One region of the Fusicatenibacter sp. genome, then DNA from elsewhere that is predicted to be linked to it. Evidence: predicted binding sites of a transcription regulator. Region 1 holds the regulator's gene; each other region holds the start of a gene.
The links. The regulator Rex, encoded in region 1, represses fermentation and respiration genes when NADH is low (regulators of the CRP and FNR family bind a similar motif). The targets are predictions, from matches to a motif close to ATTGTTAANTANTTAACAAT.
Positions count from the first base shown of each region.

Region 2: the regulator Rex is predicted to act here: its motif matches at 3,139-3,158, upstream of gap (type I glyceraldehyde-3-phosphate dehydrogenase).
Region 3: the regulator Rex is predicted to act here: its motif matches at 1,823-1,842, upstream of ACY2VW_RS13570 (iron-sulfur cluster assembly scaffold protein).

Region 1 is NZ_CDRRUH010000041.1:20,284-26,657, reverse strand. Features, by position in the region: gene ACY2VW_RS09810 (S8 family peptidase) at 1-445, shown strand, start outside; gene ACY2VW_RS09805 (NADP-dependent isocitrate dehydrogenase) at 611-1,813, shown strand; gene ACY2VW_RS09800 (ABC-F family ATP-binding cassette domain-containing protein) at 1,956-3,881, opposite strand; gene ACY2VW_RS09795 (redox-sensing transcriptional repressor Rex) at 4,036-4,692, shown strand; gene ACY2VW_RS09790 (NAD(P)H-hydrate dehydratase) at 4,783-6,291, shown strand; gene ACY2VW_RS09785 (hypothetical protein) at 6,355-6,374, shown strand, end outside.
Region 2 is NZ_CDRRUH010000044.1:5,259-11,632, reverse strand. Features, by position in the region: gene nifS (cysteine desulfurase NifS) at 1-504, shown strand, start outside; gene nifU (Fe-S cluster assembly scaffold protein NifU) at 612-1,049, shown strand; gene mnmA (tRNA 2-thiouridine(34) synthase MnmA) at 1,052-2,146, shown strand; gene ACY2VW_RS10150 (histidinol-phosphatase HisJ family protein) at 2,143-2,943, shown strand; gene gap (type I glyceraldehyde-3-phosphate dehydrogenase) at 3,209-4,222, shown strand; gene ACY2VW_RS10140 (phosphoglycerate kinase) at 4,437-5,630, shown strand; gene tpiA (triose-phosphate isomerase) at 5,664-6,374, shown strand, end outside.
Region 3 is NZ_CDRRUH010000086.1:569-6,623, reverse strand. Features, by position in the region: gene ACY2VW_RS13575 (GGGtGRT protein) at 1-985, opposite strand, end outside; gene ACY2VW_RS13570 (iron-sulfur cluster assembly scaffold protein) at 1,011-1,703, opposite strand; gene ACY2VW_RS13565 (acyltransferase) at 1,928-2,593, opposite strand; gene ACY2VW_RS13560 (DNA topoisomerase) at 2,642-4,741, opposite strand; gene ACY2VW_RS13555 (formate/nitrite transporter family protein) at 4,738-5,496, opposite strand; gene ACY2VW_RS13550 (hypothetical protein) at 5,920-6,045, shown strand.

The DNA.
Region 1 (6,374 bases):
GGTGGAGCGCGCCTGGGATGACGGGATCACTGTTGTGACAGCGGCCGGAAATCTGGGACCCGCTCCGGGCAGTATTACGGCGCCGGGGAGCAGCAGAAAAGTGATCACCGTGGGAGCGGGCGATCTGCTGGAGCCAAGAAGAGGAATCTCCGGATGCGGCCCGACACGGGACTGCGTCTGCAAACCAGATCTTGTCGCGCCTGGAAAACGTCTCATTTCCTGCGCGCCTGGAAGAAGCAGAAAGGAATATGTGGTGAAGAGCGGCACATCGATGGCGGCGCCGCGGGTGTCCGGAGCCGTGGCTTTGGCACTTGAACGGGTTCCGGATCTTACCAATGTCCAGGCAAAAATGCTGCTCTGCGAATCGGCAAGAGATCTTGGCCTTCCGCGTAACCGTCAGGGGCATGGAATGCTTCAGACAGACCGTTTTCTTTCACTTCTGTGAGACGATGCGTGACAATGCAACAGAAGAAAAATGAAGGAAAATATCGATCATCCTGCAAAAATTGAGCGAATTGATAGGAAAATACCAAAAAATCAGGCGAATTTTGACTTGACAAGCCATTTGATACTTTATACAATAAACGGGAATAGAAAAAGGAGGCCTACTATGGAAAAAATTCAGATGACCACTCCTCTGGTAGAGATGGATGGAGATGAGATGACCAGAATTCTCTGGAAAATGATCAAAGATGAGCTGCTTCTCCCGTTTATTGATCTGAAAACGGAATATTACGATCTTGGACTGGAACACAGAAACGAAACGAACGATCAGGTAACCGTAGATTCCGCAAACGCTACCAAGAAATACGGTGTAGCAGTCAAATGTGCCACCATTACGCCGAATGCAGCGCGTATGACAGAGTACAATCTGAAAGAAATGTGGAAGAGCCCGAACGGAACCATTCGTGCCATGCTCGACGGAACTGTTTTCCGTACCCCGATTGTTGTAAAAGGCATCGAGCCGTGCGTGCGCAACTGGAAAAAGCCGATTACGATTGCCCGTCATGCATACGGCGATGTATATAAAAACGCAGAAATCCGGATTCCGGGACCGGGAAAAGCAGAGCTGGTTTATACCGCAGAGGATGGCACCGAGACAAGAGAACTGATTCACAACTTCACCGGCGCTGGTGTCATTCAGGGTATGCACAATCTGGATAATTCCATAGAAAGCTTTGCGAGAAGCTGTTTCGAATACGCGCTGTCCACAAAACAGGATCTGTGGTTTGCAAGCAAGGATACGATTTCCAAAAAGTATGATCATCGCTTTAAGGATATTTTCCAGGAAATTTTCGATGCAGAGTATAAAGGGAAATTCGAAGAGGCAGGCATTACCTACTTCTACACCCTGATCGACGATGCTGTTGCCCGTATCATGAAAGCAGAGGGCGGCTTTATCTGGGCATGCAAAAACTACGATGGTGATGTCATGAGTGATATGGTGTCCTCCGCATTCGGTTCCCTTGCGATGATGACTTCGGTTCTCGTATCTCCGCATGGATATTACGAGTACGAGGCTGCGCACGGAACCGTACAGCGCCACTATTACCGTCACTTAAAAGGCGAGGAAACATCCACCAACTCCGTGGCCACCATTTTTGCATGGACCGGCGCACTCAGAAAACGCGGGGAAATGGATGGAAACGCAGAACTTTCCGCATTTGCAGACCGTCTGGAAAAAGCAACGATCACAACGATCGAGAGCGGAAAGATGACAAAAGACCTTGCGCTGATCACCACCATGGAAAATCCGACCGTATTAAACAGCCGTGATTTCATCCTGGCCATCCGCGAGGAGCTGGAGAAATAATCAAACGAAGCAGAAAAAGAAAGCCGATCCGGCATTCCCACAAAAAAGGATGTACCGGACCGGCTTTTTCTGTTGCCAAGCATATCAATAATTGGTCCAGTGGACCAATTTTGATTTTACACTTTTCCGGGGAAAGCCAGGCTTACTCGGCAAGCTCTTCCCATTTTTCATACAGCTCTTCAAGTTCTGCGGCGATTTCCGCTTTCTCTTTGCTTAATTTCACACACTCTGCGACATTTGTTGCGACTTCCGGTTTTGACATTTCTTCATCAATTTCCGAATCGCGTGTCTCGAGCTCTTCAATTCGTTTTTCCGTCTTTTTCAGCTCGTTCTCTTTCTTTCGGAGGCGTGCCTGTTCTTCTTTCTGCGCCTTCCAGTCCAGCTTTGTGGAGGAGGCTTCGGAAGGAGCAGATGTTTCTTCCAGTGCGGCGGCCTCGGCAGCAGGAGCATAGATGCGGGTCAGCTCTTCTTTTTTCTCCAGATAGTAATCGTAATTTCCGATATAGTTGACGAGTGTCTGTCCCGTCAGCTCCAGAATCCGGGTTGCAGTCTGATTGATAAAGTAACGGTCGTGGGACACGTACAGTACCGTTCCAGTGTAATCCTTCAGCGCGTTTTCCAGAATCTCCTTTGATACGATATCGAGGTGGTTGGTCGGCTCGTCGAGGATCAGGAAGTTGGCGTTCGAGAGCATCAGCTTGGCAAGGGAAATTCGTCCGCGCTCACCGCCGCTCAGCGTGTGGATCGGCTGGAAGACATCATCGTTTGTAAACAGGAAGGCGGCCAGCACATTTCGGATTTCGGTGTTTGTCAGATACGGATACGCGTCGGAAATCTCCTGGAAAATGGTCTTTTCCATGTGGAGCACCTGATGCTCCTGATCGTAGTAACCGATCTGTACACGGCTTCCAAGTGTAAAAGAGCCGGCATCCGGTCGGATGACTTCGTTTAAGATCTTTAAGATCGTCGTTTTTCCCGTTCCGTTGTTTCCGATGATTGCGACGCGCTCCCCGCGCTTGATTTCGAAATTCAGATCCTGGAAAAGCGTCTGTCCCGGGAAGGCTTTGGAGAGATGCTCGACGGTCAGCACATCGTTTCCGCTGGTGATGCGCGGCTCCAGACGGATCCGCATATCGGAGCGTACTTCCGTCGGTTTTTCGAGAACATCCATTTTGTCCAGCATCTTTTCACGGCTCTCGGCGCGCTTGATGGATTTTTCCCGGTTGAAGGATTTCAGCTTTGCGATGACTTCCTCCTGATGGTGGATTTCCTGCTGCTGGTTGACCCAGGCGTGGTAAGCGGCCTCGCGGAGCATTGCTTTTTTCTGACTGTAGGCGGTATAGTTTCCCTCAAAAGTTGTTACTTTTTTATTGTCCACTTCAACGACTTTTGTGACAACGCGGTCGAGAAAGTAACGGTCATGGGAGACAATCAGGACGGCTCCGCTGTAATTTAAAAGATACGTCTCGAGCCAGGAGATCGAGTCCATATCGAGGTGGTTGGTCGGCTCGTCGAGCAGAATGATGTCCGGTTTGGTGAGCAGCAGTTTACCAAGTGCCACGCGGGTCTTCTGACCGCCGGAGAGGGAGTCCACCTGTTTTTCAAAATCGCTCTCGGAAAAGCCAAGACCTTTTAAAACACCGACGACTTCACTGCGGTACGCGTATCCGTTTTCCAGTTCAAAGGTATGGGAGAGGCGGGTGTAGGTGGAAAGAAGTTCATCCAGCTCTGCACCGGATTTTGTCTTCATATCGCTTTCCATCTGACGGAGGCGTTCCTCCATATCGATCAGATTCTGTTTCGCGGTCAGCACTTCCTGGTAAATGGAAAGGTGTCCGGTCAGATCCTGATGCTGGGCGAGATAGCCCATCGTCTTTCCTTTGGAGAGGATGACCTCTCCCTCATCGGCCCTCATTTCGCCGATGATGATTTTTAACAGCGTCGATTTTCCGGCACCGTTGATGCCGACCAGTGCGGCTTTTTCGCGTTCTTCTATATGAAAAGATGCATTTTTGATAATTTCCGTTGTCCCGAATGCTTTCGAGATATTCTGACATGCAAGAATCATGTGGTTCCTCCAGATAACATATTTCTGTATTTTGACATAATACACCATCCTTATTATAGAGAGTAATACACAAAATTTCAAGAAATCTTTGACAATTTTCTATCAACCATATATAATATGAGTATATGCAGGTGTAAATAAGGAGGAATTTATCTTGGAAGAAAAAGGAATTTCTCGGGCAGTTATCAAAAGACTTCCTAGATATTATCGTTACCTGGGCGAATTGCTGGAGGACGGAGTAGAACGGATCTCTTCCGGTGAGCTGAGCGAGCGGATGAAAGTGACAGCTTCCCAGATTCGCCAGGATTTAAATAATTTCGGCGGCTTCGGCCAGCAGGGATATGGTTATAACGTGCGGTATCTGTACAGTGAGATTGGAAAAATCTTAGGTCTGGACAGAGTCCACAATATGATTTTTGTCGGAGCCGGAAATCTGGGACAGGCGCTTGCCAATTACGCGGCCTTTGAAAGAAGCGGATTCAAAACGGTCGGTATTTTTGACGTCAACCCGGTATTAAAAGGAATTTCCGTGCGCGGAATTGAAATCCGCATGGCGGACGAGCTTCCGGAATTTATCAAGGAGCACAACGTAGAGATCGCAGCTCTGACACTGCCGAAAGCAAAAGCGGTAGAGATGGCAGAGATCCTCGTGGATAATGGTGTGAAAGCAATCTGGAATTTTGCACATACCGATCTGAACTTAAAACTTCCGAAAGATGTGATCGTAGAGAATGTCCATCTTTCCGAAAGTCTGATGCGTCTCTCCTACAATCTGAACAGATATGAGGCGGAGCATCCAAAGAACAATTAAGAAACAAAAAACAAAAGCAGGAGAGTCTTCGGGAAACCGGAGGCTTTTTCTGTTAAGTCCCCGGAAGATGCGGGAAAAGGAGGAGAAGCGATGAAACGGATTCTTACAGCAGCACAGATGAAGCAGGCAGACCGAAATACCATGGAAACGATGGAAGTGCCGTCCCTGGTACTGATGGAGCGCGCGGCGCTGTCCTGTGTGGAGGAACTTCAAAATGGAACATGGGATACAGGAAAAGTTCTTGCCGTGTGCGGTCCCGGAAATAATGGCGGGGACGGTGCGGCAATTGCACGGATTTTAAAGACGAAAGGCGTGGATGCGGAACTGTTCTGTCTTGGAAATCCGGAAAAATACAGTGAAGGCATGAGAGCACAGAAGAAAATTGCGGAAAATTATGGGGTCCGTGAGGTTAAGAATCCGGATTTCCGGGAATATACTGTTATCATAGATGCCATCTTTGGAATTGGCGTATCCCGCCCGCTGGTAGGGGAGTACCGGAGAGCAGTGGAAGCAATCTGCGCAAGCGGCGTCCCCGTTCTCGCCGTGGACATCCCTTCGGGGATCCACACGGATACCGGAGAGGTCCTTGATGCGGCGGTGAAAGCCAGAGCCACGGTGACATTTGCCTGTGCAAAGCCAGGGCTTCTTTTTGATCCCGGAAAACGATATGCCGGAGAGGTCCTGGTCCGTGACATCGGAATCGGCTTTGATGCAGGAGAAGAGGAGACGCCCTGGTACGGTTCGGTGGAAAAAGAAGATCTGGACCGGTTTCTTACCCGCACGCCGATGGGAAATAAGGGAACCTTCGGAAAGGTGCTGGTACTTGCCGGTTCCGGTGCCATGTGCGGAGCCGCTGTTTTGTGTGCCAGGGCAGTCCTTGCATCCGGTGCCGGCATGGTAAAGGTTGTAACAGAGGAAAGAAACCGTACGCCGCTTTTCTGTGCCCTGCCGGAAGCAATGGCGGATTTCTGGAAGGAGGATGAGCCGCTTCCGGAAGAAGCCCTGCTGCAGGATCTCGCCTGGGCGGACGCTGTTGTTGCGGGACCGGGACTTTCCAAAAGCCGGACGGCAAAAGAACTGCTCGTTTTTACGGTGCAGCACACAGAAGTTCCTCTTATTCTGGATGCAGATGCGCTGAACCTGATTGCGGAAGATGCGGAGTTTCTTTCGGGCTGCCGGGCAGAAAAAATTTTAACGCCTCATGTAGGAGAGCTTGCACGGCTGCTGCACACGACCATTGCAGAATGCCAGCGTGACCCGGCAGGAAGCGCCGGAAGGGCCGCCGAAAAATACCAGGCCTGCTGTGTACGAAAGGATTCCGTAACCGTGACAGCAGAGAAAGGGCGTGAGCAGTATTACATAAACACAAGCGGAAGCAGTGCGCTTGCGACGGCGGGAAGCGGCGATGTGCTCGCGGGAATCACAGGCGCCTTTGCAGCGAAACGTCAGTGTGAAAAAAATGAGAAAAAAATCGGCCTTGCCAAAACAGCGGCACTGGCGGCATATGCGCATGGAAAAGCGGGAGAGGCTGCGGAAGAAAACAGCAGTGCTTCCTATGTAACAGCATCCGAGATTATCAGAGGATTGCAGTCAATCTGAGCAAAGCAGATCAGAATCACGGGTTCCCAAAAGGACTCCGGGCGGACTTTTTTGAAGCGCCGGATGAAATTTGTGAATACCTC
Region 2 (6,374 bases), on a different contig from region 1:
GCGCAGGAAAGAAAACGCCGTGCCGGAACAGAAAATGTACCGGGCATCGTAGGATACGGAGTTGCGGCAGAGCGCGCGGCAAGAACCATGGCAGAGCGTACTGCAAAAGAAATCGAAGTACGTGATTATCTGATCAACCGTATTTTGACCGAGATTCCGAACTGTCGTCTGAACGGAGATCCGGTGAAACGTCTGCCGAATAACTGCAATATCAGTTTTGAGTTCATCGAGGGAGAATCTCTTCTGATTATGCTGGATATGAAAGGCATCTGTGCATCCAGTGGTTCCGCATGTACTTCCGGATCTCTTGATCCGTCCCATGTACTGCTGGCTATCGGACTGCCGCACGAAAAAGCGCACGGATCCTTACGTCTTACCTTAAGTGAAGAGATCACAAAAGAGGACGTTGATTTCGTTGTAGAGCAGATCAAAGCAATTGTAGACCGTCTGCGCAGCATGTCCCCGCTGTATGAGGATTACATCAAAAAACAGCAGGGTAAATAAGCTTTAGAAAATAAGACAGTCCATCCACAAAGCCGGTACAGAAAAATTCAGGTAAAAGCTGTGCCGGAGGAGGACTGCTTTGAAATAGTTCAGGAGGAAGAATAACAATGTACAGTGAAAAAGTAATGGATCATTTCCAGCATCCGAGAAATGTAGGAGAAATTGAGAACGCAAGCGGTGTAGGCACCGTTGGAAATGCAAAATGCGGCGATATCATGAGAATGTATCTCGACATCGACGACAACGGCATCATTCAGGACTGCAAATTTAAAACCTTCGGCTGCGGCGCTGCTGTTGCAACCAGCAGTATGGCAACCGAGCTGGTAAAAGGAAAAACCATTCAGGAAGCTCTGGAAGTAACCAACAAAGCCGTTATGGAAGCACTCGACGGACTTCCGCCGGTCAAAGTTCACTGTTCTCTGCTTGCAGAAGAAGCAATCCACGCTGCACTCTGGGATTACGCAGAGAAACACGGCATCAAGATCGAAGGTCTTGCAAAACCGAAGTCTGATATCAGCGAGGGCGAGGAAGAGGAAGAATACTAAGTATGGGAAAAAAGAAAGTAGTCGTTGGAATGTCCGGCGGCGTAGATTCCTCGGTGGCAGCGTATCTGCTGAAAAAAGCGGGATACGATGTCATCGGGGTGACCATGCAGATCTGGCAGGATGAGGCCGAGACAGTCCAGGAGGAAAACGGGGGCTGTTGCGGCCTTTCTGCTGTTGATGATGCAAGGCGCGTGGCACAGGTGCTGGACATTCCCTATTATGTCATGAACTTTAAAAAAGAGTTCCGTGAGAACGTCATGGACTATTTCACGAACGAATATCTCTGCGGCAGAACACCGAACCCGTGTATCGCCTGCAACCGCTACGTGAAATGGGAAGCACTGCTGCAGCGGAGTCTTTCGATCGGAGCGGACTACATTGCAACCGGTCATTACGCAAGAATTGAACAGCTTGCCAATGGACGGTATGCGATTGCAAATTCCGTAACGGCGGCGAAAGACCAGACGTATGCGCTGTACAACCTGACCCAGGAGCAGCTTTCGCATACGCTGATGCCGGTCGGAGATTACACGAAAGACCAGATCCGTGAGATCGCGGCCGAAATCGGTCTTCCGGTGGCAAAAAAGAAGGATTCCCAGGAAATCTGTTTCGTGCCGGATCAGGACTACGCTTCCTTTATCCAGAACGAGACGGGAATCGTGGCACCGAAAGGCGATTTCGTGAATACAAAGGGTGAAATCCTCGGCACCCATGAGGGCATTACCCATTACACCGTAGGACAGCGCCGCGGACTCGGCCTTCCGATGGGACACCGCGTGTTCGTGCTGGAAATCCGTCCGGAGACGAACGAGGTTGTGGTCGGCGAAAATGAAGAGGTTTTCGCAAAAGTAGTAAAAGCAAACAAAGTAAACTATATGGCAATTCCGCCGCTGGAACTTGGAGAAGAGCTCTCCTGCACCGCAAAAATCCGGTACGGCCACAAAGGCTCCCCGTGCGTGATCAAACGGACTGGGGAAGATGAAATTACCTGTACCTTCCCGGACGGCGTGCGTGCTCCGACACCGGGACAGGCTGTTGTCTTCTACGTGGACGGCTGCGTCGGCGGAGGCGGAACGATTACGGAGGCCGAAAGATGAAAATAGCGGACTGTCATATGCACAGTTTCTTTTCGAGTGACAGCGAAGCACCAACAGAAGAAATGGTAAAACGGGCAGTCGAGCTGGGACTTCCGGCAATCTGCCTGACGGATCATTACGATATGGATTACAGTACCGGCGAGTTTCAGCTTGATACGCCGGCATATGCGGCAAAAATCCAGGAACTGCAGAAAAAATACCGCGACAGAATCGACATCCGATTTGGCGTGGAACTGGGACTGCAGCTCCACTTAAAAGAACGGATGGAAGAGTACGTGAATGCGTGGCCGTTCGACTATGTGATCGGTTCCATGCATGTCATTGACGGAAAAGATCCCTATTATGAGGATGCTTTCCCAGGCTGGACAGCAGAAGAGCTGTATCGGGCGTATTTTCAGGCTACAGCAGAAAATATCCGCTCCTTCCATAATTTCCAGACACTCGGTCATCTGGACTATGTGGTGCGCTACGGCAGAGAAAAGGGAAAAGATTACAGTTACCGCGCATTTGCGGACGAGATCGATGCTATTTTAAAAGAGCTGATTCAGTACGATATCGCGCTGGAAATCAACACCGGCGGCTACAAGGCAGGCCTTGGCGTGCCGAACCCGACGCTGGATGTCATCAAAAGATACCGGGAACTGGGCGGTGAAAAGATCACCTTCGGTGCCGATGCCCACAAACCGGAGCATATTGCGTTTCATTTCGCGGACGCGGCAGCTATCGCACAGGAAGCCGGATTCCGGTACTACGTGCGGTTTAAAGAGAAAAAGCCGGAATATCTGCCGATCCAATAGAAAACGTGCAGGAAAAGCCGGAAAAAAGCCCCAGAAAGGCTGGATTCCGGCTTTTTCTGCAATAGACGGATCTTTCAAATTTTTGCAGAAATACTGATTGGCATCCGGCTTCTTCACAAATTTTAGAAATAATTTCGTATTTTCTTCAAAATAGAACTTGAATTTTCCGACGAAATTAGGTATTATACAAATAAGGTTGATGTTTCTTTAACAAAGTACAGAGACTCAAAATTAAAATTCACTTTTTTAGGAGGAATTGAAAATCATGGCAGTAAAAGTAGCAATCAATGGTTTTGGCCGTATCGGACGTCTTGCATTCAGACAGATGTTTGGAGCAGAAGGTTATGAAGTAGTAGCAATCAACGATTTAACATCCCCGAAGATGTTAGCTCATCTGTTAAAATATGACTCTTCTCAGGGAAAATATGCTCTGGCTGATACCGTAACATCTGATGAAGATTCCATCACAGTAGATGGCAAAAACATCAAAATCTATGCTTTCCCGGATGCTAACAACTGCCCGTGGGGAGAGCTTGGCGTAGACGTAGTTCTGGAGTGCTCCGGATTCTACACCTCCAAAGCAAAAGCTCAGGCACACATCAATGCAGGCGCTCGTAAAGTAGTTATCTCCGCTCCGGCTGGTAACGACCTTCCGACCATCGTTTACAATGTAAACCATGAGACCCTGACAGCAGACGATAACATCATCTCCGCTGCATCCTGCACCACAAACTGCCTTGCACCTATGGCAAAAGCTCTGAACGAACTGGCTCCGATCAAATCCGGTATCATGGTTACTATCCATGCTTACACTGGAGATCAGATGACTCTGGACGGACCGCAGAGAAAAGGCGATCTGAGAAGATCCCGTGCAGCTGCAGTTAACATCGTTCCAAACAGCACCGGTGCTGCAAAAGCAATCGGCCTTGTTATTCCGGAACTGAACGGCAAACTGATCGGTTCTGCACAGCGTGTTCCAACCCCAACCGGTTCTACCACAATCCTTACAGCAGTTGTAGAAGGAACTGTAACTGTTGACGAGATCAACGCAAAAATGAAAGCATCTGCAACCGAGTCCTTCGGATACAACACAGATGAAATCGTATCCAGCGACATCGTTGGTATGAGATATGGTTCTCTGTTCGATGCAACTCAGACCATGGTTCTTCCGCTGGACAACGGAACAACAGAGGTACAGGTTGTTTCTTGGTATGATAACGAGAACTCCTACACAAGCCAGATGGTTCGTACCATCAAATACTTCAGCGAGTTAGCATAATTTAACAAACTGAACGGCAAAATTTCAGAGCCCAAAGGGTCCGGTCTGTTAAGGACCGGGCCCTTTTTGCGAATGCGGCGGAAAAACACGGCACAAAAACAGCCCTTTTCCGTGTGCAAAAATTATAAACTGCATTTTTAAATAAGGACCGCGATGCCGCAAAAACAAAGAAACGGCGCGGCAGATGCAGTTGGATATATGGAGGGAAACGCCCATGTTAAACAAAAAAACCGTAGATGATATCAATGTAAAAGGAAAAAGAGTCCTTGTAAGATGCGACTTCAACGTTCCGCTGATCGATGGAAAAATCACAGATGAGAACCGTCTGGTAGCTGCTCTTCCGACAATCAAAAAACTGATCGCTGACGGCGGCAAAGTAATTCTCTGCTCTCATCTTGGAAAACCGAAAGGAGAACCAAAACCAGAGCTTTCTCTTGCACCGGTTGCAGTTCGCCTTTCCGAGCTTCTCGGACAGGAAGTTAAATTTGCAGCAGATCCTGAGGTTGTAGGACCGAACGCAAAAGCAGCTGTTGAGGCTATGAAAGACGGAGATGTAATCCTTCTGGAGAACACCCGTTATCGTGCAGAAGAGACCAAAAACGGTGAGGAGTTCAGCAAAGAACTGGCTTCCCTGTGTGACGTATTCGTAAACGATGCATTCGGAACCGCACACCGTGCTCATTGCTCCAATGTTGGTGTTACCAAATATGTTGACACTGCTGTTGTTGGTTACCTGATGGAGAAAGAGATCGCATTTCTTGGAAATGCTGTCAACAATCCGGAGCGTCCGTTTGTTGCCATCCTTGGCGGATCCAAAGTATCCAGCAAGATTTCTGTTATCGACAACCTGATCGATAAAGTTGATGTCCTGATCATCGGCGGTGGTATGGCTTATACCTTCGCAAAAGCAGCAGGCGGCACCGTTGGTGATTCTCTGCTTGAGATGGATTATCTGGATTATGCAAACAAAATGAAAGAAAAAGCAGCAGCAAAAGGCGTGAAACTGCTTCTTCCGGTAGACAACGTTGTTGCAGATGCATTTTCAAACGACGCAAATACACAGGTTGTTCCGGCCGGACAGATTCCGGATGGCTGGGAAGGTCTGGATATCGGACCGGAAACTGCAAAACTGTTCGCTGACGCTGTTAAAACTGCTAAAACCGTTGTATGGAACGGACCGATGGGATGCTTCGAGATGCCGAATTTTGCAGCAGGAACCAAAGCAGTTGCAGCAGCACTGGCTGAAACAGATGCAGTTACGATCATCGGCGGCGGAGATTCCGCAGCAGCTGTAAACCAGCTTGGATATGGCGATAAGATGACTCATATCTCCACTGGTGGCGGCGCTTCCCTGGAGTTCCTGGAAGGAAAAGAACTGCCGGGCGTTGCAGCAGCAAACGATAAATAAGATTTAATTCAAAATTAAGGAGATCAAACGATCATGGCAAGAAAGAAAATTATCGCCGGAAACTGGAAAATGAACATGACTCCGAGCGAGGCAGTAGAGTTAGTTAATACATTAAAACCACTGGTAGCAAATGACGACGTTGACGTTGTTTTCTGCGTACCGGCTATCGACATCATCCCGGTTGTAGAGGCTGCAAAAGGCTCCAACATCCAGATCGGTGCTGAGAATATGTATTTCGAGGAGAAAGGTGCTTTCACAGGCGAAATCTCCCCGGCTATGCTGACAGACGCTGGCGTGAAATACGTTGTTCTTGGCCACTCTGAGAGAAGAGAATACTTCGCAGAGACCAGCGAGACCGTAAACAAAAAAATGCTGAAAGCTTTCGAGCACGGCATCACCCCAATCATGTGCTGCGGAGAAACTCTGGAGCAGAGAGAGCAGGGTGTAACGATGGACTTCATCCGTCAGCAGGTAAAGGTTGGATTCCTGAATGTAACAGCAGATCAGGCCAAAACAGCCGTTATCGCTTACGAGCCAATCTGGGCAATCGGAACCGGCAAAACTGCTACAACCGAGCAGGCTGAGGAAGTTTGCAAAGGCATCCGCGAGTGCATCGCTGAAATCTATGATGATGCAACAGCAGCAGCTATCCGTATCCAGTACGGCGGCTCTGTAAACGCAAAAACCGCACCGGAACTGTTCGCACAGGAGAACATCGACGGCGGTCTGGTAGGCGGAGCATCC
Region 3 (6,055 bases), on a different contig from region 1:
CTTCAACAGCTACAGCAACAGCAACAGTCATACCAACCATCGGGTTGTTTCCTGCGCCGATCAGACCCATCATCTCTACGTGAGCCGGTACAGAAGAAGAACCTGCAAACTGAGCGTCAGAATGCATACGTCCCATTGTATCGGTCATACCGTAGGAAGCAGGACCTGCTGCCATGTTGTCCGGGTGAAGAGTACGTCCTGTACCACCGCCGGAAGCAACGGAGAAGTATTTTTTACCAGCTTCGATACGCTCTTTTTTGTAGGTACCTGCAACCGGATGCTGGAAACGAGTCGGGTTGGTGGAGTTTCCGGTGATGGAAACGTCAACGTTCTCTTTCCACATGATAGCAACACCTTCGCGAACATCGTTAGCGCCGTAGCAGTTAACTTTCGCACGCGGGCCGTTGGAGTATGCTTTTCTGTATACTTCTTTCAGCTCGCCGGTGTAGTAGTCATACTCGGTCTCTACATAAGTAAAGCCGTTGATACGTGCGATGATCTGAGCAGCGTCTTTTCCAAGACCGTTCAGGATAACACGCAGAGGTTTCTGACGTACTTTGTTTGCTTTCTCAGCGATACCGATAGCACCCTCAGCAGCTGCGAAGGACTCATGTCCAGCCAGGAATGCGAAGCACTCGGTGTCCTCTTCCAGAAGCATTTTGCCAAGGTTACCATGGCCAAGACCAACTTTACGCTGATCTGCTACAGAACCCGGGATACAGAAGGACTGAAGTCCCTCACCGATTGCTGCTGCAGCTTCAGAAGCTTTACGACATCCTTTTTTGATTGCGATTGCTGCGCCTACCGTGTAAGCCCATTTTGCATTTTCGAAGCAGATTGGCTGAATGCCTTCGACCATTTTGTATACATCGAGGCCAGCGGCTTTTGTAACTTCTGCTGCTTCTTCGATCGAGTTGATTCCGTACTCAGCGAGCTTAGCCAGAATCTGTTTCTCTCTTCTTTCGTATGATTCAAATAAAGCCATTTTCCTATCCTCCTAAATTATCTGATTACTCTTTTCTCGGGTCAACGATCTTAACAGCATCAGCAACACGTCCGTACTGTCCGCTTGCTTTCTCGAATGCTGTGTTTGCATCATCGCCGGCTTTGATGAAGTCCATCATCTTTCCGAAGTTGATGAATTTGTAACCGATAATCTCGTCATCCTCATCCAGTGCGATACCTGTTACATAACCGTCGGTCATTTCAAGGTAACGAGGTCCTTTTGCAAGGGTTCCGTACATAGTACCAACCTGGGAACGAAGTCCTTTACCAAGGTCTTCCAGTCCGGCACCTACAACCAGTCCGTCCTCGGAGAATGCACTCTGGCTTCTTCCGTAAACGATCTGAAGGAAGAGTTCTCTCATTGCAGTATTGATAGCATCACACACAAGGTCAGTATTCAGAGCCTCAAGGATGGTAAGGCCCGGAAGAATCTCAGATGCCATAGCTGCAGAATGAGTCATTCCTGAACATCCGATAGTCTCAACGAGAGCTTCCTGGATAACGCCCTCTTTTACGTTCAGAGTCAGTTTGCAGGTACCCTGCTGCGGTGCGCACCAGCCAATACCGTGAGTGAATCCGGAAATGTCTTTGATCTCTTTTGCTTTTACCCATTTTGCTTCCTCCGGAATCGGAGCTGCACCGTGATGCACGCCCTGGGTAACCGGACACATCATTTCTACTTCGTGTGAATAAGTCATTGTTAAACTCCTTTCAAATATGTACTTATTTGAGCTTTTGTCTTTCGAACGGACCGTTTCCAGCCTGTTCACAGACCTATGGTTATTGTCTCACAAAATTGGCCATTCGTCCAGCCTATTTTGATAAAAAATTGCAAAGACCGCCGAAAAACGATAAAATTTCCGGCGGTCTTTGCAAACGATCTGTTTGATTTTCTTGCGATAAAACAAAATATTTTTAATTATCAGATTTTTTTGACAATTTCCTTCGCGTTTTTAAAGATATGACCCGACGGGATCACACCACGGACGCAGGAGAGCGGGTAAATGTTGGAATTTCTTCCGACAACGGTTCCCGGATTCAGCACGCTGTTGCAGCCGACCTCAACCTCATCGCCGAGCATCGCACCGAATTTTTTCAGTCCGGTTTCGATCTGTTCGTCGGCGCCTTTGACAACGACAAGCTTCTTGTCGGATTTTACATTGGAAGTAATGGAACCGGCACCCATGTGCGCTTTGTGGCCAAGAACAGAGTCACCGACGTAATTGTAGTGCGGAACCTGTACTTTATTAAAGAGAATAACATTTTTCAGCTCGGTGGAGTTTCCAACGACAGCGCCTTCGCCGACGATGGCGTTTCCGCGGATAAAAGCACACTGGCGGATCTCCGCGCCTTTTCCGATAATGCATGGGCCGTTGATGGAAGCGGTCGGTGCGATACTGGCATCTTTTGCGATCCAGATATTTTCGCCGCGTTTTTCGTATTCTGCCGGATCAAGCGTCTCGCCGAGTTCAAGAATAAAGTCCTTGATGAGCGGAAGCACTTCCCATGGATACGTTTTGCCTTCAAAGATTTTTGCGGCAATGGTCTGGGTTAAATCATAAAGTTCAGAAATGGTTGCATCTTTCATAAGTGATTCATCCTTTCTTTTTTCTGTTCCTGTTTATCTTACCACATTTCAGGTGTTCTGTGCGGTCTTTTTTCTGTTCGAAGAAGACTTTGCAGAAGAGCTTCTTGAAGACGTGCTTTTTCCGACACCGGAACGTGTGGAAGAGGCTTTTTTATAGTACGGCGCGGACGCATCAAAACTGCTCTTTAACTGGAACTGGTTCCGCATCTGCTTTACATTCACGGTGTGGCGTGTTACAAAGTTTTCCAGTTTTCCCATATATTCCTCAGAGGTAATGGATCCCTCCGCCACATAGGTGAGTCCCTTTTCCCAGCTTGCTGTCAGCTCCGGGTTCAGAAGCGGACGGATGGACTGGTGGACAACATCGTAGATCATTTCGCCGAGCTGCGTCGGTGTGATGACCTGCGTCTTTTTGTTCAACGCGAGATACTTGATAAAGACAAGCTTTTTTAAGATTTCCGCACGCGTCGCACTCGTTCCGATGCCGCTTCCCTTGATCTGCTCACGGAGCTCTTCATCCTCGATGAGCTGTCCGGCATTCTCCATCGCAAGGATCATGGAACCGGAAGTATAGCGCTTCGGCGGGGAGGTTTCGCCCTCTTTGATCGAGAGACCGAGCAGGTTCAGTTCACTGCCTTTTTTTAACTGGGACAGTGCGGCAAGGAATGCGGGATCGCACGTTGTTTCCTCATCTTTTTTACGGTCATCGTCCTCATCCTTTTTACGGAAGAAGGAGTAGTGCATCGCTTTTAAGTAGCCCTCCTCCACGAGAACACGGAAGTTGGAAAAGAACTGTTCGCCGCCGATTTCCGTCACAAGCGCAACCTTCTGATAGACGGCCGGCGGATAGAAGATACCGAGAAAACGGCGGACAATCGTTTCGTATACTTTGGCGGAAAGCTCCGAAAGATTCCGCAGATTGCCAAGGCCCTGTCCAGTCGGAATGATTGCGTAGTGGTCAGTGATCTGTTTATCATTCGTATAACGGGTGGAACCGATCTTTTTCCAGCTCCCGCCCTGTAAAATTTCATCCGCAAGACCGCGGCAGATGTTGTACTGCTGCAGGCCGCGCAGGTTCTTGCTGATTTCCTTTGCAACGGCAGAAGAAAGCACACGGGCGTCGGTACGCGGATAGGTAACCAGCTTTTTCTCGTAAAGCTCCTGGACGACTTTCAGTGTTTCATCCGGGCTGATTTTGAAGAAGCGGGCACAGTCGTTCTGCAGCTCCGCAAGGTTGTAGAGCAGCGGCGCATTTTTATTCTCTTTTTTCCGCTCCATTTTCAGAACGCGCGGGATCAGAGGATTCTGTGCTTCTAATTCGTCAATCAGCTTCTGTGCGTCTTCTTTTTTCTGGAATCCATTCTCCTTATAGAGAAGCGGCGAGTTAAAATAGCGGCTTCCTTTAACGGCACGCCATTCGCCTTCGAAATTCCGCCCGTTAAAAGAAAGACCGGCGATGACACGGTAGAACGGTGTTTTTACGAAACTGCGGATTTCGCGTTCGCGGCGCACGACCATGCCGAGCACGCACGTCATGACACGGCCGACGGAGATGGCCTGGTATTTGGTGCCGAGATACGATGCGACGGCGTTTCCATATTTTAACGAGAGAAGACGGGAAAAGTTAATGCCCATCAGGTAATCTTCTTTGGCACGGAGATAAGCGGAAGCTGAGAGATTGTCGTATTCACTTTCATCCTTCGCTTCGCGGATGCCGCGCAGGATTTCTTCTTCTGTCTGTGAATCAATCCAGACACGTTTCTGCTTCTTGTCTTTGATACCGGCCATCTGTGCGACGAGGCGGTAGATATATTCTCCCTCGCGCCCGGAGTCGGTACAGACATAAATGGTCTCGATATCTTCCCGGTGGAGCAGGCCGCTCACGATGTTGAACTGCTTTTTTACTTCCGGGATTACTTCATATTTAAAATTTTCAGGCAAAAAAGGCAGGGTCTCAAGACTCCACCTTTTTAACGCAGGATCGTATTTTTCCGGGTAGCTCATCGTAACCAGGTGGCCGACGCACCAGGTTACGACGGAAGTTTCCGACTCCAGATACCCGTCCCTGCGCTGCATATTCTGTTTTAATGCTTTTGCGAATTCCTGAGCGACGCTCGGTTTCTCCGCAATGTATAAGGATTTTGTCATTTATCTGCACTCATCATTCGAAGCGGCCAGGCAAGGAGCAGTCCGCCTCCGATCATATTTCCGATAGTTACAATTACCATACTTTTCAGCGCGGCGGTAAGAGAGATGCCGCCCGGAACGAGAAGTGCGGCGGTAACGAAGGTTGCCATATTGGCAATGCAGTGTTCGAAACCGGCAACAACGAATCCGGAGATACAAAGTATGATCATGAAAAATTTCGCAACTTCATTTTTGCATTTCATGCCGCAGGCAACGGCAAGGCAGACGAAGAAGTTGCAGAGAATGGCGCGGAAGAACATTTCTCCCACAGGAATGGAAAGTTTGTTCCCAATAAAGCCCGCATAGTAATCAGCGGTGCCGGAAGCGCCTGCCAGTACGAAAATCACGGAGAGGATCAGACATCCGACGAAATTTCCGATGTAGCTGACGAGCCATACTTTTCCAACCTGCGTCCACGATACTTTTTTATCGAAGGCACCAAACGCCATGACAAGATTGTTTCCAGTAAAAAGCTCTGCGCCGATGAACACGATCAGAAGAACCGCGATAGCAAACACGATACCGCCAAGCAGCTTGCCCCACGCAGGATCGGAACCCTGGAAGACATTGCCGACTACGTTGGAGAAGATCATGGCAACGACGATAAAAAAGCCTGCCATGACCGAGCGGAGAAAGTATTTTCCAGGCTGTTCTTTCAGTAGCTTCGCCTTGTTTACCGCTGCCTCTGAAAATTTTTGTACGTCATCATAAGGCATATGTTACTCCTTTCTTATGTCCCGCATGCAGCAGGGGACATATCCCCGTTTTTTGTGTCCTGGGGATGGCCATTATTCCCGGGACACTTTGTGGAACGGTCACCGGGTTCGCTCTTTCGACTTTGGCTATTATATCATCCCCGGGGAAAATTCGCAATGAAGGAACGCGAAAAAACTGCATTTCCGCAGAAATATCAGAAAATGGAAGAGAAAGTAACACATTGTATGAGAATGAGAATGGAAGATGGAAAGGCGCGCAGTATGTCGTAAAACGAAGCTATGCACCGCAGGGCGCTTATGTGGAAGCGGACGAGTGGGGAAAAGCAGAGCTCTATGTTTACAGTGAAGCGCTGAAGCCGGAAAAACTGACGTACCGTCTTGCATTGAGGGAACGGGAAGTACGGCGATTATGGGGAGGAAGGAATGTGCATCGGTATGTGTGTGGGATGTGCGCTTGGCAGTGCCCTGAATGGAAATGCCGGACTTGGACTGTCGATTGGAATGCTGATCGGGCTGGTGATTGGAATGTGTATTCCAAAAAGAAAATAGCAGAAAATGC